DNA from 4 places in the Rhizobium sp. NLR8a genome. Region 2 is predicted to be linked to each of the others. Evidence: riboswitches for the same ligand, from Rfam matches in the RefSeq annotation. Region 2 holds a riboswitch; each other region holds the start of a gene.
What was found. Region 2 has a riboswitch for thiamine pyrophosphate ahead of HJC04_RS32085 (HMP/thiamine-binding protein). Riboswitches for the same ligand answer to the same signal wherever they lie in the genome.

Region 1: linked by a shared signal. The riboswitch ahead of thiC (phosphomethylpyrimidine synthase ThiC) and the one ahead of HJC04_RS32085 (HMP/thiamine-binding protein) in region 2 are both predicted to bind thiamine pyrophosphate.
Region 3: linked by a shared signal. The riboswitch ahead of thiC (phosphomethylpyrimidine synthase ThiC) and the one ahead of HJC04_RS32085 (HMP/thiamine-binding protein) in region 2 are both predicted to bind thiamine pyrophosphate.
Region 4: linked by a shared signal. The riboswitch ahead of thiM (hydroxyethylthiazole kinase) and the one ahead of HJC04_RS32085 (HMP/thiamine-binding protein) in region 2 are both predicted to bind thiamine pyrophosphate.

Annotation. Positions count from the first base shown of each region.
Region 1 covers NZ_JABDWI010000016.1:1,999-6,431, forward strand. The annotation lists gene thiC (phosphomethylpyrimidine synthase ThiC) at 1-1,808, opposite strand, end outside; TPP riboswitch at 1,903-2,034, opposite strand; gene HJC04_RS26720 (SPFH domain-containing protein) at 2,682-4,433, shown strand, end outside.
Region 2 covers NZ_JABDWI010000005.1:19,589-24,021, reverse strand. The annotation lists gene HJC04_RS10570 (ABC transporter ATP-binding protein) at 1-650, opposite strand, end outside; gene HJC04_RS10565 (ABC transporter permease) at 647-1,453, opposite strand; partial or broken gene HJC04_RS32085 (HMP/thiamine-binding protein) at 1,507-1,623, opposite strand; TPP riboswitch at 1,614-1,726, opposite strand; gene soxR (redox-sensitive transcriptional activator SoxR) at 2,062-2,532, shown strand; gene HJC04_RS10555 (SDR family NAD(P)-dependent oxidoreductase) at 2,656-3,426, shown strand; gene HJC04_RS10550 (helix-turn-helix transcriptional regulator) at 3,530-3,868, shown strand; gene HJC04_RS10545 (LysR family transcriptional regulator) at 3,947-4,433, shown strand, end outside.
Region 3 covers NZ_JABDWI010000001.1:447,926-452,358, reverse strand. The annotation lists gene thiC (phosphomethylpyrimidine synthase ThiC) at 1-1,777, opposite strand, end outside; TPP riboswitch at 1,869-1,980, opposite strand; partial or broken gene HJC04_RS02060 (amino acid ABC transporter ATP-binding protein) at 2,409-2,922, opposite strand; partial or broken gene HJC04_RS32175 (IS6 family transposase) at 2,973-3,219, opposite strand; gene HJC04_RS02055 (TlpA disulfide reductase family protein) at 3,803-4,433, shown strand, end outside.
Region 4 covers NZ_JABDWI010000002.1:420,974-425,406, reverse strand. The annotation lists gene HJC04_RS05270 (ABC transporter substrate-binding protein) at 1-1,344, opposite strand, end outside; gene HJC04_RS05265 (DUF1349 domain-containing protein) at 1,573-2,157, shown strand; TPP riboswitch at 2,286-2,382, shown strand; gene thiM (hydroxyethylthiazole kinase) at 2,433-3,236, shown strand; gene thiE (thiamine phosphate synthase) at 3,233-3,868, shown strand; gene thiD (bifunctional hydroxymethylpyrimidine kinase/phosphomethylpyrimidine kinase) at 3,865-4,433, shown strand, end outside.

The DNA.
Region 1 (4,433 bases), on a different contig from region 2:
GCCTCGGCGACCGGCATGTAGAGATCGCCGCCATCACGATACCTGGCAGCCATCGCTTCCAGTCCTTCTTTCTGAGCTTCGGCGCGAATGTCGTGGGAAATGCGCATGGAACAGAATTTCGGGCCGCACATCGAACAGAAATGCGCTACCTTGTGCGCCTCTTTCGGCAGGGTCTCGTCATGGAAGGAACGCGCCGTATCCGGGTCGAGCGAGAGGTTGAACTGGTCTTCCCAGCGAAATTCGAAGCGCGCCCGCGACAGTGCATCGTCACGGATGCGGGCGGCCGGATGGCCCTTGGCAAGGTCGGCGGCATGCGCGGCAATCTTGTAGGTGATGACACCGGTCTTGACGTCGCTGCGGTCGGGCAGGCCCAGATGCTCCTTCGGCGTGACGTAGCAGAGCATCGCCGTTCCGAACCAGCCGATCATTGCGGCTCCGATGCCGGAGGTGATGTGATCGTAGCCGGGGGCGATATCGGTCGTCAGCGGTCCGAGCGTATAGAAGGGAGCCTCGCCGCAGACCTTGAGCTGCTTGTCCATATTCTCCTTGATCTTGTGCATCGGCACGTGGCCGGGGCCTTCGATCATCACCTGGCAATCCCTGGCCCAGGCGATCTTGGTCAGTTCGCCGAGGGTTTCAAGCTCGGCAAATTGCGCGGCGTCGTTGGCATCGGCGATCGAGCCGGGGCGAAGACCATCTCCAAGCGAGAAGGATACGTCATAGGCGCGGCAGATGTCGCAGATTTCCTCGAAATGCTCATAGAGGAAGCTCTCCTTGTGGTGATGCAGACACCACTTGGCCATGATCGAACCGCCGCGTGAGACGATGCCGGTGACACGATTGACGGTGAGCGGGATATAGGCAAGCCGCACGCCCGCATGAATGGTGAAATAATCGACCCCCTGCTCGGCCTGTTCAATCAGCGTATCGCGATAGACTTCCCACGTGAGATCCTCGGCTATGCCGTTCACCTTTTCCAGCGCCTGGTAGAGCGGCACCGTTCCGATCGGAACCGGCGAATTGCGGATGATCCATTCCCGGATGTTGTGAATGTTGCGGCCGGTGGAAAGGTCCATGACCGTGTCGGCACCCCAGCGGATTGCCCAGACCATCTTCTCCACCTCTTCCGCCATCGACGAGGTAACGGCCGAGTTGCCGATATTGGCGTTGATCTTCACCAGGAAATTCCGGCCGATGATCATCGGTTCGGCCTCCGGATGGTTGATGTTGGCTGGAATGATCGCCCGGCCGGCTGCCACTTCCTGCCGCACGAATTCGGCCGTCACGAAATCGGGAACGTCAGCGCCAAAGCTCTCGCCGTCGCGAGCGAGCGTCTCCTTCGTGGCCTGCCGGCCAAGGTTTTCGCGGATGGCGATGAACTCCATTTCCGGCGTGACGATGCCGGCACGCGCATAGGCGAGCTGGGTGACGGCGCGGCCGGCCTTTGCCTTCAGCGGCGTGCTGCGAAGGGGGAATTCCGGCGTCAGCCGTTCGCCTGTGGCAAAACCATTGTCTTCAGGCTTCACCACACGGCCTTCATAGGCTTCGACGTCGCCCCGCGCCCTGATCCAGCTCTCGCGCAAACGCGGGAGCCCGGCGTCGATCGAGACCGTATGTGTCGGGTCGGTATAGGGGCCGGAGGAGTCATAGACCGTTACCGGCGGTTCGCCCGAGGTCGGGTGAAGGCTGATTTCGCGCATCGGCACGCGCAGATCCGGATAGAGCGTTCCGGGCTTGGCGATCTTGGTCGAGCCCGGAAGCGGGCCGGTGGTGACGACCGGAGTAAGCTTGGGTGCAACAATATTCATGGGTGAGGCTCCAAGGTTTGACGTTTGGAGACCCAGTTCCAGAGTTGGAATGATGAAAAGACGCCTCAAGCAACAAAGCGAAATCCGCCCGACAGCCGCAGCGTCCGCACCGTCCCTACGCCAGTATGAACTGGATCAGGTTCAACGGGTCACTGCGCCACAACAGGCAAAGCCGTATTGTTCAGCAGAATCTCAGCCCCTTGCCGGGACACCCCTGGTGAATGCTCGGCATCAAAGACCGGAGTGGCCCTGATGTCAAGCCGACCCTCACGCGTTCTCATCCGCCGGCTTTGAGTCCGCGGCAGACATCATTCCGCGTCCTCACGCGAGCTACGGCTCTCGCCAAAGGACTACCGTCAGCCGATCTCGGAAACTTGCGGCTTAGATAAGCGGGGATCGGTGTATCGACCCGACTGTACAAGAAATGCGCCACACCAACAGCAGACAAGACGTGGATAGCGAGCGTGCCTGACCTTGCAGAGGGCCTGCCAACGCAATTTTCCAGACCCCGGCTCAACGGCCCGGTATGTAAGTCAAGCGGCAATATTTATTCAGCTGAATTGAATGTTCGAAATAGCAAAATCACTGGAAGTACTTATCCGATTTCAGCATTGAATATCTTTACACCGATAGCTGTTGTCCTTACTTCCTCTATCGTTATGTCTAGCAAGGCAACACCGATGTGAGACCACTCACGACCCGCCGTCCCCCAGCGGGACTCGCGGTCATTCTCCCTGACAATCAGCAGCCTTAAGCGTTCGACAGGTTCTTAGCGCGTCGAGCAAAAAGGCGCGCCATTTCCCCGTCATATCAACCAACGCCAACCGGGCGGTCATCGGGTGGACGAACCCGTGCGCCTATGCGAGAGAAAAGATGGAAACCCTCCAATACCTTAGCCCGATGGGATGGAAGGCGATCGAAATCGCTGTGACCCTCATCATACTGGCCATGCTGTTCCGGTGGAGCGGAGTAATCCGCTATATCCCCAACGACAGGCTCGGCATCCTCGAAAAGCTGTGGAGCTTTCGCGGCTCCGTCGACAATGGCTTCATCGCGCTCTATGGCGAGGCCGGCTTTCAGCCGGATGTCGTGCGCGGCGGTCTGCATTTCTTCATGCCGTTCCAGTATTCGATGCATCGCGCCAACCTCGTGACCATTCCGCAGGGCCAGATCGGCTATGTCTTCGCCCGTGACGGCGAGCCGTTGCCGCCGACCCAGACGCTGGCCTCGAATATCGATGCCGATGATTTTCAGGATGTGCGCAGCTTTCTCACCAAGGGCGGCCAGAAGGGGCCGCAACGCAAGATCCTGCGCGAAGGCACATATGCCATCAATCTCGCGCAGTTCATCGTGTTGACCGCGCAATCAACTTATGCAGTCAACCTGAACGCGTCGGAACAAAGACTGTTTTCCGACATGTCCACTTTGATCACTGAGCGGAATGGCTTCGAGCCCGTCCTCATCCACGACGCCGAGGACCTGATCGGGATCGTCACCATCCATGACGGTCCGGCGCTGCCGGATGGCGAGATCATCGCGCCGACCGTTGCCAACAACCCGAAGGATCCGAACTTCCACAATAATTTCCAGGATCCGGAGAAGTTTCTCAATGCCGGCGGTTATCGCGGCCGGCAATTGCAGGTGCTTGCCGACGGCAGCTATTTCCTCAACCGCATCTTCGCGACCGTCGAACTCGTGGAAAAGACGATCATCGACGTCGGCACGGTGGGTGTCGTCGTCTCCTATACCGGCCGGCGAAGCGCGGATATTTCAGGTCAGTCTTATCGCCACGGCGAACTGGTCGAGACGGGCGCACGCGGTGTCTGGTCGACGCCGCTTCTGCCGGGCAAATATGCGTTCAACACCTATGCCGGCAATATCATCATCGTGCCGACCACAAACTTCGTGCTCAAATGGACGAAGGAACAGTTCGGCGAGCACCGGCTGGACGAAAACCTTTCAGAAGTGTCGCTGATCACCAGGGATGCGTTCGAACCGGTGCTGCCACTCTCGGTCGTCGTGCATATCGACTATATGAAGGCGCCGCTCGTCGTGCAGCGTTTCGGGGACATCAAACGGCTGGTCGAACAGACACTCGATCCGATGGTCTCGGCCTACTTCAAGAATATCGCTCAGACCAAGACCTTGATCGAACTGCTGCAGGAACGCAGCGAAATCCAGCGCAGATCCGGTGACGAAATGCGGGAGAAGTTTTCGTCGTATAGCCTCGAGCTGCAGGAGGTGCTGATCGGTACGCCTCGCGCCAGTAATGGCCAGAACAGCATCGAGCAGATCCTCATCCAGCTGCGCGAACGCCAGATCGCCGTCGAGAAGGTCGAGACTTATAAGTTGCAGGAAGCGGCGGCGATCCAGGAGCGCACATTGCGCGAGAAAGAAGCACTGGCCGAACAGCAGGCCAAGATCACGACGTCGGCGCTCACCATCGAGATCAGCGAGAACGAAGGCAAGGCGCAGCTCGCCCGCACCCGCCAGCAGGCCGAAACCATTCAGGTCACCGCCAAGGCAGAGGCCGAGAAGGTGCGCCTGGCCGGCCTCGGCGAAGCCGACCGGATCAAGGCGATCGCACTTGCAGATGCCGAGCGTATCAAGGCGACCGGCCTTGCC
Region 2 (4,433 bases):
AATTCGCGGATGACGCGGGCCGGGCGGGCAGACAGCACGTAGATCCGGTCGGAGAGGAAAACGGCCTCGCGAACATCGTGGGTGATCAGCAGCGCCGTCCAGCGATGTTCGGTCCACATGTCTTGCAGCCACTCCTGGATCTGGATGCGAGTCAGCGCATCGAGCGCGCCGAAGGGCTCGTCGAGCAGCAGCATGTCCTGCTTCTGGATGACGGTGCGCAGCAGTGCAGCACGCTGGCGCATGCCGCCGGAAAGAGAGGCGGGGTAGTGATGCTCGAAGCCGGCCAGGCCAAACCGCTCGAAGAGGGGCGCGACAGCGGCGCGGGCGGCCCGCCGATTCATGCCCCTCACTTCCAGGCCGAGCACGGCATTGTCGATGATCCGGCGCCAGGGCATCAGCGCATCGCGTTGCGGCATGAAGGCAAAGGAATGCGGCGTCTGTTCCAGCGCCGCACCGTTGAAAAGCATGTTGCCGGAATCCGGCCGCAGCGCCTGAGTCAGCAGTCTCAGCACGGTCGATTTTCCCGAGCCGGATGGGCCAACGATCGAGACGAACTCGCCGTTTGCGACCGCGAGCGAAATGTCGTCCAGGACCTTCATGCCGTCGAAGGACTTCGAGATGTTGCGCAGCTCAAGCATCTGACCGGTCATCGGCGCCGTTCCTTGGATGGCTGCCAGGGCATGACGAAACGCTGGATAACCACCGTCAGCGCGAAGAGGCAGAGCGTCAACACAGCGCTGACGATCACGGCGGCGAGCACGAGATCGGGACGGAAATTGTTCTTGGCGTTGAGGATATAAATGCCGAGGCCGCTTGCAGCGCCGGCATATTCGGCAAAGATCGCGCCGACGACGGCATAGGTGATCGAAATTCGAAGGCCGGCGAAGAAATAGGGCAGCGACGAGGGAAGCCGCGCCAGGCGGAAAATGCGCCAGCGACTCGCCTTCATCGAATTCAAGAGCTCGGCGATGTCGCGATCGGTCGCCTCATAACCCTGAAGCAGGGCAACGAGCAGCGGAAAGAAAGTGACGAGCGCCACCAGCAATATCTTCGGCAAAAGGCCGAAACCGAACCAGAGAACGACGAGGGGTGCGATCGCCACCAGCGGCAGAGTCTGGCTGGCGATGAAGATCGGCAGCAGTGCCCGACGCATGAAGGGCATGAAATCCATCAGGATCGAAGAGGCGAAGGCGAAGGCGAGCGACAGGGCGAAGCCGCCGAGTGTCGCGCCGAGCGTCGGCCAGGTGTTTGATATCAGCCCCTCTCGGTTCAGCCAGCCCTGGATAAGAATACGCGAAGGCGCCGGCAGAATGGACGGTTTGATGCCGGAAAGATCCACATAGAGTTCCCATGCCGCCAGAAAGGCAAAGCCTGCGAGCAAGGCGGGCATTGCCCGGTACACGGCGAGACAGAGCGTCGCAAGGCGCGAATCCGATGGTCGTGGCGATGTCATCGGCGTTCGATTTCAGGCTTTCGTCTGGCCGTTAGCGCAAACCTGTCGAGGACATCGGTCTCGATGCGCAGCCTACCGCGATTGGGGGCGGTTGCCTTGACGGCATCGAGAGGGATGCCGGCGGAATTGCCGGACGTCGGGTAGAGTGACACTTGCGCGCCGGAACACATTTGGACCTCGCTCCGCTGGCATTACCCAGATCAGCTTAGAAGGGTCCGGAGGCTTGCGCCTCGCATCTCAGCCCCGGCGATACAGAGCTCCCCTGTCATTCGGCGAAAACTATCATCGGGGTTTTGTTGCCGCAACCGCAAAATTACAAACCCGTCCGGCCGGCCGGGACGGGGCGCAGATGAAAAAACACCCGGACGAGGTCCTGTCCGGGTGTTTTCCGAGGTTCCGTACCTGCCGGGAACGGAACCCGAGCGCTCGCCTCTCGGGCGGCTATATCGGCAGGGGCGATCGGTACCAGGGCGGACAAGCGCCGATGCCATCATTTCAGCTTCGTATCGACCGGATGATCTCGCTGTCGCTCCTTCCTGCGCCCTCGCGCTTTACGGCCGGGGGAGCAGGGGTTATAAAACCTCAACTAATATTGAGGTCAATGGGCGATGAATAGGATTTCTGCGACGCCGCTCGGCAGGCTTCTGACAGTCGGCGAAGTGGCGCAACGCAGTGGTCTTGCCGTCTCGGCACTGCATTTCTACGAAGCCAAGGGGCTGATTTCGAGTATCCGCACGCGCGGCAATCAGCGGCGATACGGACGCGATGTGCTTCGCCGGCTCGGCATCATCAAGGTGGCGCAACGTGTTGGCATACCGCTTTCGGAAATCCAGACGGCATTTGCCTCCCTGCCGCAGGGACGCACGCCGACGGTTGCCGACTGGCAGACGCTGTCGGCGCGCTGGAAGGATGAACTCGACGCGCGAATCAGGCGGCTGAGCCTGCTGCGAGACCGCCTGACCGGCTGCATCGGCTGCGGCTGCCTGTCGATCGAAAGCTGTCCGTTGCGCAATCCCTTCGATCGGCTCGGCGAGGAGGGGCCAGGCGCACGGCTGCTGGAGACCGAAATCGACATATGAGCTTTCAGGGAAAAGCTCTAGCCTCTGGCGGAAAGATGATGCCGCCTTTCTTTCGGCCGGCGCGCTCATATGTTAAGGGCGAATGGCGCAACAGGCGGCATTGTCCGCGAGGAGGACGGCTTCGTGTTCCATCCGAGACTATTCGAGAATCGCAATGTCATCGTGACCGGCGCCGGGCGGGGCATCGGCCTCGAAGTGGCCCGGCAGTTCTTGGACTGCGGCGCAAAGGTGATCGTCCATATCGGGCGCAAACCGGGACGCGAGCTGCCGGATTTTCTGCTGACGGCTGAATCCGAAAGACGGGCGCTGTTGCTGCACGCCGATTTCACCGCCGTTGGCGGCGCTGCGCAATTTGCCGAAAATGCGCTCGCCTTCTTCGACAAGGTGCATGTGCTCGTCAATAACGCCGGCACCATGCTCGGCCGTTTTCCGGCTGCCACACTGACCGACGCAGATTATGAGGCGATCGTGCGTTTGAACCAGACGTCGGTGGTGGCGCTGACGCGTGCGTTGCTACCGGCATTGAAGGCGGCGGAAGGCGCTGCCATCGTCAACACCGTTTCAATTTCCGCGCTGACCGGCGGCAGCCCCGGTTCTTCGATCTATTCCGCCTCGAAAGCCTTCATTTCAACCTATTCCAAGGCGCTTGCCCGCGAGCTTGCGCCGGATGGCATCCGCGTCAATTGTGTCTCGCCCGGAACGATCGAGACGGATTTCCATGAGCGCTATTCTTCCCGCGAAAAGCTGGAGCAGACGAGAAAGTCTATTCCCTTGCAGCGGCTGGGCACAGCGGAGGATTGCGCTCCGGCCTATCTGTTCCTGGCGGCACCCTCCCTCTCCGGATACATTACCGGCCAGGTCCTCGAGATCAATGGCGGCCAGCTTATCTGCTGATTTAGTTAGACCTTTTTTGACATTTGATCACTTTTGGCAAATTCGCGTGTGCGAATATGCTATTGGGCTGATCTGCCTTTTCGCTTCCCTTCCGAGATGTCGAATGCCATTGCCCAAGCCCGAGCCGGGAATGTCCGGTCAGGAATTGCACAAACTCGCTGGAAACGCTCGTGAGGCGAGCGATCTGCTGAAGGCGCTGGCGCACCAGACCCGACTTCTAATTCTTTGCATACTCGCGACCGAGGAGCGGACGGTGGGTGAAATCGAAAATATCCTCGGCATTCAGCAGGCGATGGTCTCGCAGCAGCTCGCGCGTTTGAGGCTCGAAGGCCTTGTCAATACGCGCCGTCAGGGCAGGCTCGTCTATTACCGTATCGGCAATACGAGCGTGCTTGCCTTCCTCGAATCGCTGTTCGATCTTTTTCCTGCAGAAAACAATTAGCACCCGCCCTTGCGGAGCACGGTTGCTGCGTCGAAGATAGGCTGATCCGGATGATTTCGCGCCGGATCGGGAGACCGGATGATCGACAAGCTGGAATTTTTCATCGCCCTTGCCAACGAAAAGCATTTCGGCCGCGCCGCCGAGGAGTGCGGGATCTCGCAACCGACACTTTCGGCCGCCATCCGGCAGCTTGAAGACCAGCTTGGTGTCATGCTGGTGCAGCGCGGCTCGCGTTTTCAAGGGCTGACGCCGGAGGGGCAGCGGGTGCTTGAATGGGCGCGGCGCATCGTCGGCGACGCCCGCACCATGCGCGAGGAAATGCGCGCCGCCCGCCGTGGTCTTTCCGGCCACATCCGCCTCGCTGCCATTCCGACCGCGCTCGCCATGCTTTCGCGCATCACTACGCCCTTTCAGGAACGACATCCCGGAGTGACCTTCTCGATCGTCTCGCGGAACTCGCTGCAGGTGCTGAGCATGCTGGAAAATCTCGAAATCGAGGCCGGCATCACCTACCTCGAAAATGAACCGCTTGGCCGCGTTACGACCGTGCCCCTCTATGCCGAGC
Region 3 (4,433 bases), on a different contig from region 2:
CCTCGCGATAACGTGCTGCCATCGCATCCAGACCTTCCTTCTGTGCTTCGGCGCGGATATCGTGCGAGATGCGCATGGAGCAGAATTTCGGGCCGCACATGGAGCAGAAATGCGCGACCTTGTGCGCCTCCTTCGGCAGCGTCTCGTCGTGGAAGCTGCGGGCGGTTTCGGGGTCCAGCGAGAGGTTGAACTGATCCTCCCAGCGGAATTCGAAACGGGCGCGGGAGAGCGCGTCATCGCGCAGTTGTGCGGCCGGATGCCCCTTGGCGAGATCGGCGGCGTGGGCGGCGATCTTGTAGGTGATGACGCCGGTCTTGACGTCGTTGCGATCGGGAAGCCCGAGATGTTCCTTCGGCGTGACGTAGCAGAGCATAGCGGTGCCGAACCAGCCGATCATCGCAGCGCCGATGCCAGAGGTGATGTGGTCGTAGCCGGGTGCGATATCCGTCGTCAGCGGCCCGAGCGTGTAGAAGGGTGCCTCGCCGCAGACTTCGAGCTGCTTGTCCATGTTCTCCTTGATCTTGTGCATCGGCACATGGCCGGGGCCCTCGATCATCACCTGGCAGTCTTTCGCCCATGCGATCTTGGTCAGCTCTCCCAGTGTTTCCAGTTCGGCGAACTGCGCCACATCATTCGCGTCAGCGATCGAGCCGGGGCGCAGGCCATCGCCGAGCGAGAAGGAGACGTCATAGGCACGGCAGATGTCGCAGATATCCTCGAAATGCTCGTAGAGGAAGCTTTCGCGGTGATGATGGAGACACCACTTCGCCATGATCGAACCGCCGCGCGAGACAATGCCGGTGACGCGGTTGACGGTGAGCGGGATATAGTGAAGCCGCACGCCGGCATGGATGGTGAAATAGTCGACGCCCTGTTCGGCCTGTTCGATCAACGTGTCGCGATACACCTCCCAGGTCAGGTTCTCGGCAATGCCCTCGACCTTCTCCAGCGCCTGATAGAGCGGCACGGTACCGATCGGCACCGGCGAATTGCGGATGATCCATTCGCGGATGTTGTGGATGTTGCGGCCGGTGGAGAGATCCATGACGGTATCGGCGCCCCAGCGGGCCGCCCAGACCATCTTCTCAACCTCCTCCGCCATCGATGAGGTGACGGCGGAGTTGCCGATATTGGCGTTGATCTTCACCAGAAAATTGCGGCCGATGATCATCGGTTCGGCTTCCGGATGGTTGATGTTGGCGGGGATGATCGCCCGACCCGCCGCCACTTCCTGCCGGACGAATTCCGCCGTCACATGGTCGGGAATATGGGCGCCGAAGCTCTCGCCGCTGCGGACCATGGCTTCGGCCCTCGCTTTGCGGCCGAGATTTTCGCGGATGGCGATGAACTCCATTTCCGGCGTGATGATACCGGCGCGCGCATAGGCGAACTGGGTGACGGCCTTGCCGTCCTTTGCGCGCAGCGGCTGGCGTAGCGCGGGGAATTCAGGCGTCAGCCTTTCGCCGCTGGCAAAGCCGTTGTCTTCGGGACGGACATGGCGGCCCTGATAGGCCTCGACGTCGCCGCGGGCGAGAACCCAGTCGCGTCGCAGTGAGGGCAGCCCCTGTTCGATACGGATCTCGGCGCCGTCGATCGTATAGGGGCCGGAGGAGTCGTAGACGACAACGGGCGGCTCGCCTGATGTCGGATGCAGGCTGATTTCGCGCATCGGCACGCAAATTTCGGGATGGACGTCCCCCCGAATGTAGATCTTCCTGGATGCCGGCAAGGGGCCGGTGGTGACGGATGGGGTGATATTCTTTGCGGCGATATTCATGGTTTGAGGCTCCAAGTTTTCGATTGGAGACCCAGTCCTCAGCCGGAATGATGAAAAGACGCCGGCACGGATTCGACGCGTGAATCCACTGCTTCGAGCGCTTGCACCGTCCCTACGCCAGTATGAACTGGATCAGGTTCAACGGGTCACTGCGCGCGATAGCAGTATCTCAGCCCCTTGCCGGGACCCCCCTGGTGAATGCAAAAAGGGTAGAGGCTTGCCGAGGGGACTGTCAAGCGACAATCTGCGATGGTGTAGGGTCAGGTTACACACAGGCTATCGTGTGCGGAGCCCGCGATCAAACGACGGACAAGGGCAATCGTCCGGCCGGCACGCTTCCACAAGACAAACACCCTTGTCGCATGCAGTGGCAGCCGATTTACTCCGAGCAGTTCGCCGATTGTACGAGATACCGAAGCGCCAATTAGAAAGCAGGCCCGGAACTGGAAAGTCTAGTACTTTGTCCGTGTAGCTTTGACCAAGGTGTTTTGGCATGTCCTGATTGTATTTTTTACAAACTGAACAGTGTCAGGACCAAAATGGCATGGACGGTTTCGATCAGAAAATCGCAAAGCTGCTGCGCGGGAATGGACGCCGGAGTGTCTCGGATCTTGACGGCCCAGACTTGTCATCAACGCAGGATCCGGCTGAGGAACAATCGGGTGCGCTCGTGCTGGGGGTTGTCGAAGAACTCTGCAGGCGAGTTCTGCTCGACGATCTCGCCCCGGTCCAAGAGGATCACCCGGTTGGCGACCTGGCGGGCAAAGCCATTTTCGTGTGTAACGCCGATCATGGTCATGCCTTCTTCGGCCAGGCCGACCATCGTGTCGAGCACTTCCTTGGTCATTTCCGGATCGAGCACCGAGGTCGGCTCGTCGAATAGCATGACGCGCGGGTTCATGCAGAGCGAGCGGGCGATCGCCACGCGCTGCTGCTGAGTTGGCCCGGATAGTTGTTGGACTGCTCGTGGATCTTGACACGTTTGAGGAGGTGGATGGCGACGTCTTCCGCCTGCTCCTTCGGGGTCTTGGGACCCAGATCGGCGCCAGCGTGCTTTTCCAGGATCGCAGGTGCGGGAAGAGGTTGAAATGCTGGAACACCATGCCGACTTCGCGGCACACCTCATCGATCTTCTTCAGATCGTTGGGGGCCAGGCAAATGTCGAAATCCCGCACCGAGTAGCACAAGATTGCCTCCCGGTGAAAACGACGGCCTCGTAGAGTTGCCACTTGTCACCCAGCCGACCCGCTGAGCGCCGGTGGAACTCGCTGGCAAAGGCCCGCCCGAATTTCTCTGCCCAAAGCAGGACTGTCTGATGCGACAATAATCCCGCGTGCCGCCAGCAAGTCCTCGACCATTCACAACCGAGAGGCAAATAGAGCCACACAGCATAGCGATGATCTCGGCGGAAAACGATGGCGGCGGAAGTTTGGGTCGCGCTCGGCCGTAGCCCGTCATCGCATGTCAGTATCCAAGGTTAACGAGCCAGTCAAAGCTACAAGACTAGAAAATATACCGGTATATTTGTTAATATATTTCCGGGATGTTTGTTCGGAAACGGTAGTAATATCAATGTATTGCGGCCTTACGCGTTACGATTATTTTATACATTTTGAGATATATTCTCTGAACCCCTTGCCCCAGAAGTAATCGATGTAGAACGTCTGCTTATGAAGGAGGTATGACAATGCTGAAATATTCGAGGGCCGCCGCAGGGAGAACTCGGAGGCTGTGGTCCAGGAGGTAGGCTCCGACACCGCAAGGGCAATAATGCCCCTATGTCCCAAAAGAGCATCGGGTCAAACAGGACCTCGCCGACGCGATGCGAAACTTGATCCAGTCGAGCGATCTGGCTTTTCTCATGGAAGCTAATGAGAGCCCCTTTGAGTTGCCACTAGTAAGGGCGAGCGCTGTTGCAGCCCTTGAACGACTGTACCTGTATCCAGAAGATGACAACATCCGCGAAACAGGCCGGTCCGCCTCACGGCGCCGGCACGCTCCCACCAAATGCAAAGGAATATACCCATGAACGCGAAAGAACTGCTGATCGGCGATCTTGCCCCGGAGCTGCGGCTCGGAACGGTTTTCAAGGGACAAGGGATCGACACCTTCGATGCAGGCACCGTCTATGTGATCGTGGGCTGGTCCACATGGTGCGGGCCGTGCATCAACACGATCCCGCATCTTACGCAGCTGCAAAAGACTTTTCCCGACGTGAAGATCGTCGGCGTCGCCATCAACGGCGACGAGGGAAAAGTGGCGGAAATCGTCGCGGAAAAGGGCGACGAAATGGACTACATAGTTGCCTCGGACGGGCCGGTCGAGAACGGACACGAACAGGACGGCGGCTGGGTCGCGAACCACTGGTTCAAGGCATCCTACACGAGCGGCGTCCCGGCAGCTTTCATCGTCGATGGGACTGGGCGGCTCGCATGGACCGGCGATCCGGTATCGATGGATGATATCCTTCCGAGGATCCAGTCGGGCGAATGGGATCTTGATGAGCACGCCAAGCAACACCGGTCTGCGCTGGAGAACAACAAGGTCCGCGAAGGTTTCGCTCTGAAGGATATCATCAATACCAAAGCGAAAGCCGGCGATCGCCGCGGCATGATTGAGGCTTTCAACGAAGCGTTCGCGGCACATCGGGCACTGG
Region 4 (4,433 bases), on a different contig from region 2:
GAAGGCATCGACGGCGGCCTTGCGGGCTGGCGTGTCCCACCAGCCCGGCGAACTGGTCGAGAGCGAGCCGATGAGGGCCGGCTCCGGCAGGAAGGGGCTGTGGGTGATATAGATATCCCAGAGCTTCGGATCGGTGCGGCGCTGCGTCAGCGTCGCCCAGTCCACCACCTGCATATCGACGGTGAAGCCGGCAAGCTTCAGATATTCGGCGGCGACCTGCGCCATCTTGTAATGGAACTCGTATTGACGGCTGGTCAGGATGCGGATCGGCTCGCCGTTGTAACCCGCTTTCTTGGCGGCAGCCGCCGCCCCTTCCGGATCGGCGACATTATAGGCGCCCTCGACGCCGGCATCCGTCGACCAGGCAAAGGTCTTGGGGTAGATGGCGCCGTCGAGCGCATAAAAATCCTTGCTGCCGAAGGCTGCCGCCAGCATGTCTTCCATGCTGAGCGCTTGGCGGATCGCCTTGCGGACCTCGACATTGGCAGCCACACCTTCCTTCGTATTGAAGACGAAGACCGGATAACCGAAGGGCTTCAGCATGACCGGCTGCGAGGCAGTCGACGCCTTCAGCTTGTCGTAGGATTCGACCGCGATCGAGTCGACATAATCATATTGGCCCGAAATGGCGGCCTCGACGCGGGTGTTCGGATCCGGCACCGGCACGAAGCGGATTTCATCGAGATATTGATGGCGGGCGCCGCCGTAACCATTGCCGTCGCCCTCGCGTGACTTATAGCCGTCGAAGCGGACGAGCTGGATATATTGGTCGGCCTTGCGCTCCTTCAGCATATAGGGGCCGGTGCCAATGAATTCCTTCATCGGTTCGTCCTGCTTTTCGGAAGGGATGATGATCGCCGCCGAATTGTTGAAGGCGAGCAACGAGGTCAGCGGCGCATAGGGCTGCTTCAGGGTGATGGTGACGGTCGAAGGATCGGTCGCGGCGATCTTGCCGATGAAGCCCGCCACCTGCTTGCCGCGCGAGGCGATCTTCGTCCAGCGGCCAAGCGAGGCGACAACATCCTCGGACGTCATGTCTGTATTGTCGTGGAACTTGATGCCGGTCCTCAGCTTGATCGTATAGGTTTTGCCGTCGGCGCTGATCTCCGGCAGGCTTTCGGCCAGCAGCGGCGTGACGTTCCAACTCTTGTCGAAGGTGTAGAGCGTTTCGAAAATATGCTGGGTGACGATGCCGACAAGATCAGCCGTCGACGACATCGGATCGAGCGTCGGCGGCTCGCCGATCGTCGCGACATTGATGACGCCGCCCTTTTCCTGGGCAAGCAGGGCGGACGGCAGGGCGACGAGCGCGGTACCGAGCAGGAATGCGACCAGTGTTTTCATGTGATGGCTCCCGTTTAGTTCCATTATTATGCAATTCATCTTTTTGTAACAGAATAAGAACTGGATCGATCCTGTCAAGCGCGGGCGACGGATTATGCAGCCGCGGATAGCGCGACGCCGAAAAAGCACCATCTTCATCTGCGGCTGTCTGCGCTGCATGAAAGCGGCATGATATGCCAAAGTCAGGTGGTCGCCTGCGGTCAGGCTTCAACAGAACGGGAGAACGGGATGAGCATCGATTTCAACAAAGGAAAGTGGCTGAACGAGCCGGCCAGCTGGCGCGCAGACGAAACCAGCCTCACCCTGACGACCGACGAGAAAACCGATTTTTGGTGCGAAACCTATTACGGCTTCACCCGCGACAACGGCCATTTCCTCGCTTTTCCCACCGGTGACAGCTTCACCGCCGAGATCCGCATCCAGGGCGAATTCCGCACCCTCTACGATCAGGCCGGCCTGATGGTGCGCCTCGACGAAACACGCTGGGTGAAGTCAGGCGTCGAATTCACCGACGGCGAAGCCTTCCTCAGCGCCGTCGTCACCGACGGCAGATCCGACTGGTCGGTGTCCCAGCCCTTCGAGGAACTCGAAGATTTCCACATCCGCGTCACCGTCGCAGGCGGCGCCATGCGCATCCAGGCCTCCCGCGACGGCAGCCGCTGGCCGCTGCTGCGGCTAGCGCCCTTCCCGGCTGCCGACCGCTATGAAGTCGGGCCGGCGGCCTGCACGCCGGAGCGCAGCGGGTTGAGGGTGCGGTTTTCGGAGTTTTCGATCGGGCCGGCGATTACGACGGATCTTCACGATTTGAGTTAGCCGGATAGGATGCGATCGGGATTGCATTCCTGAGCAGCAACGTTCACGCCTAAAGCGCAGCCGCAAGGAGAGTACCGAACCCTCATTTTCGAGATGACATCCGCCCCGTTCTCTGCGAAAAAGAGCGCGATGAGAGACAGGGGCGCCCGTCGACAGACGGGCTGAGAAGCACCCTTCGAACCTGAACCGGATAATGCCGGCGGAGGGAGTCGCTCGGGGTCGCGGTTTCGCCCGCACGAATTGCCCCGTGCCCGCCCCCGCCTGAAAGGGGCGCCATGCAAAACAAGATCACGTCGGGAGCCATGCTGAAGGCGATGCGCGAAAAGCCGCCGCTCGTCCAGTGCATCACCAATTATGTCGCCATGAACATCGCGGCCAATGTTCTGCTTGCGTCGGGCGCCTCGCCCGCCATGGTGCACGCCGCTGAAGAAGCCGGCGAATTCGCCGGCATCGCGAATGCATTGACCATCAACATCGGCACGCTTTCGACGCAATGGATCGAAGGCATGCAGACGGCGGCGAGGGCCGCCAACGCAGCCGGCAAACCATGGGTCCTCGATCCGGTCGCGCATTACGCGACGGCCTTCCGCCGCGGAGCGGTCGCCGATCTCCTGGCGCTGAAGCCGACGATCATCCGCGGCAATGCTTCCGAGATCATCGCCCTTGCCGGCGGAGAGAGCCGCGGCCAGGGCGTCGACAGCCGCGACCCGGTCGAGCAGGCGGAAGGCTCGGCGCGGCGGCTCGCCGAGCGGCAGCGGGCGGTGGTCGCCGTCACCGGTGCGGCCGATTTCGTCACCGATGGTGAAAGAGCCGTGCGCATCAAAGGCGGATCGGTCCTGATGCCGCAGGTCACCGCACTCGGCTGCTCGCTCACCTGCCTGATCGGCGCCTTTGCCGCGACCGCCCCTGAGGATACGTTCGGGGCGACAGTTGCGGCCCTTGCGACCTTCTCCGTCGCGGGCGAGGATGCCGCCCTCGGGGCGGCCGGCCCCGGCTCCTTCGCTTGGCGTTTCCTCGATGCGCTGTCAGCCCTGGACGCCGAAACGCTCGATGCCCGGGCAAGGATTTCGGCCGTATGAAGGTTTTCGACCTTTCGCTCTATCTCGTCCTCGACCCCGAACTCTGCGCCGGGATCGGCATGGTCGAGACCGCGCGCCTTGCCGTTGCCGGCGGCGCCACGATGGTGCAACTGCGCGACAAACATGCGGGCACGACCAGAATGATCGAGACCGGCCGAGCCTTGAAACAAGCGCTTGCGGGAACCGGCGCCCTGCTCATCGTCAACGACGATGTCGAGGCGGCGATCGCCATAAGTGCCGACGGCCTACATATCGGCCAGGAAGACATGGACGCGCGCACGGCACGGACGATGATCGGCCCCGGGATGATCCTCGGCCTCTCGGTCGAGACCGCGCCGCTTGCTAGCGCCGTCGATCCCGGTCTCGTCGATTATGCCGGCGTCGGACCGGTCTTTGCGACGCCGACCAAGGCCGACCACAAGCAGCCGATCGGCTTTGACGGTCTGGCAAGGCTGGTGAAGGCTTCGCCGGTGCCGTCAGTCGCCATCGGCGGCCTCAAGGCGAACCACGTGGCCGAGGTATTTGCCGCAGGCGCCAATGGGCTTGCCGTCGTCTCAGCCATCGCCGGCACGCCGGACCCCGAGGCGGCCACGCGCCGCATCGCCGCAGAAATCCGAAAGGTCCGCCCATGATCCGCAACGTTCTCTCCATCGCCGGCTCCGATCCCTCGGGCGGTGCCGGCATCCAGGCCGATCTCAAGGCCTTTTCCGCCCGCGGCGTCTACGGCATGGCGGTGCTGACCGCGCTGACGGCGCAGAACACGCAAGGGGTGAGCGGCGTGCATCTGGTGCCGCCGCAATTCGTCGCCGACCAGGTCGATGCCGTCTTTGCCGATGTGCGCGTCGACGCCGTCAAGATCGGCATGATCGCCAATGCCGGCATCGCCGAGGCTGTTGCCGCAGCCCTCGCGCACCGGCGTGGCATCCCCGTCGTTCTCGACCCGGTGATGATCGCCAAGGGGGGCGCCGCCCTGCTCGCACCTGAAGCGGTCGACGTGCTGACCAGGCGGCTGCTGCCACTTGCCACGCTTCTCACCCCGAACCTGCCGGAAGCCGCCGCACTTCTGCACCAGCCGGTCGCGACAAACCGGGCCGAGATGGCCGCCCAGGCCGAGCGGCTGCGCGCCCTTGGTCCGGCCGCCGTGCTGGTCAAGGGCGGACACCTCGACGGTGACGAAAGCCCCGACGTGCTTGCCAC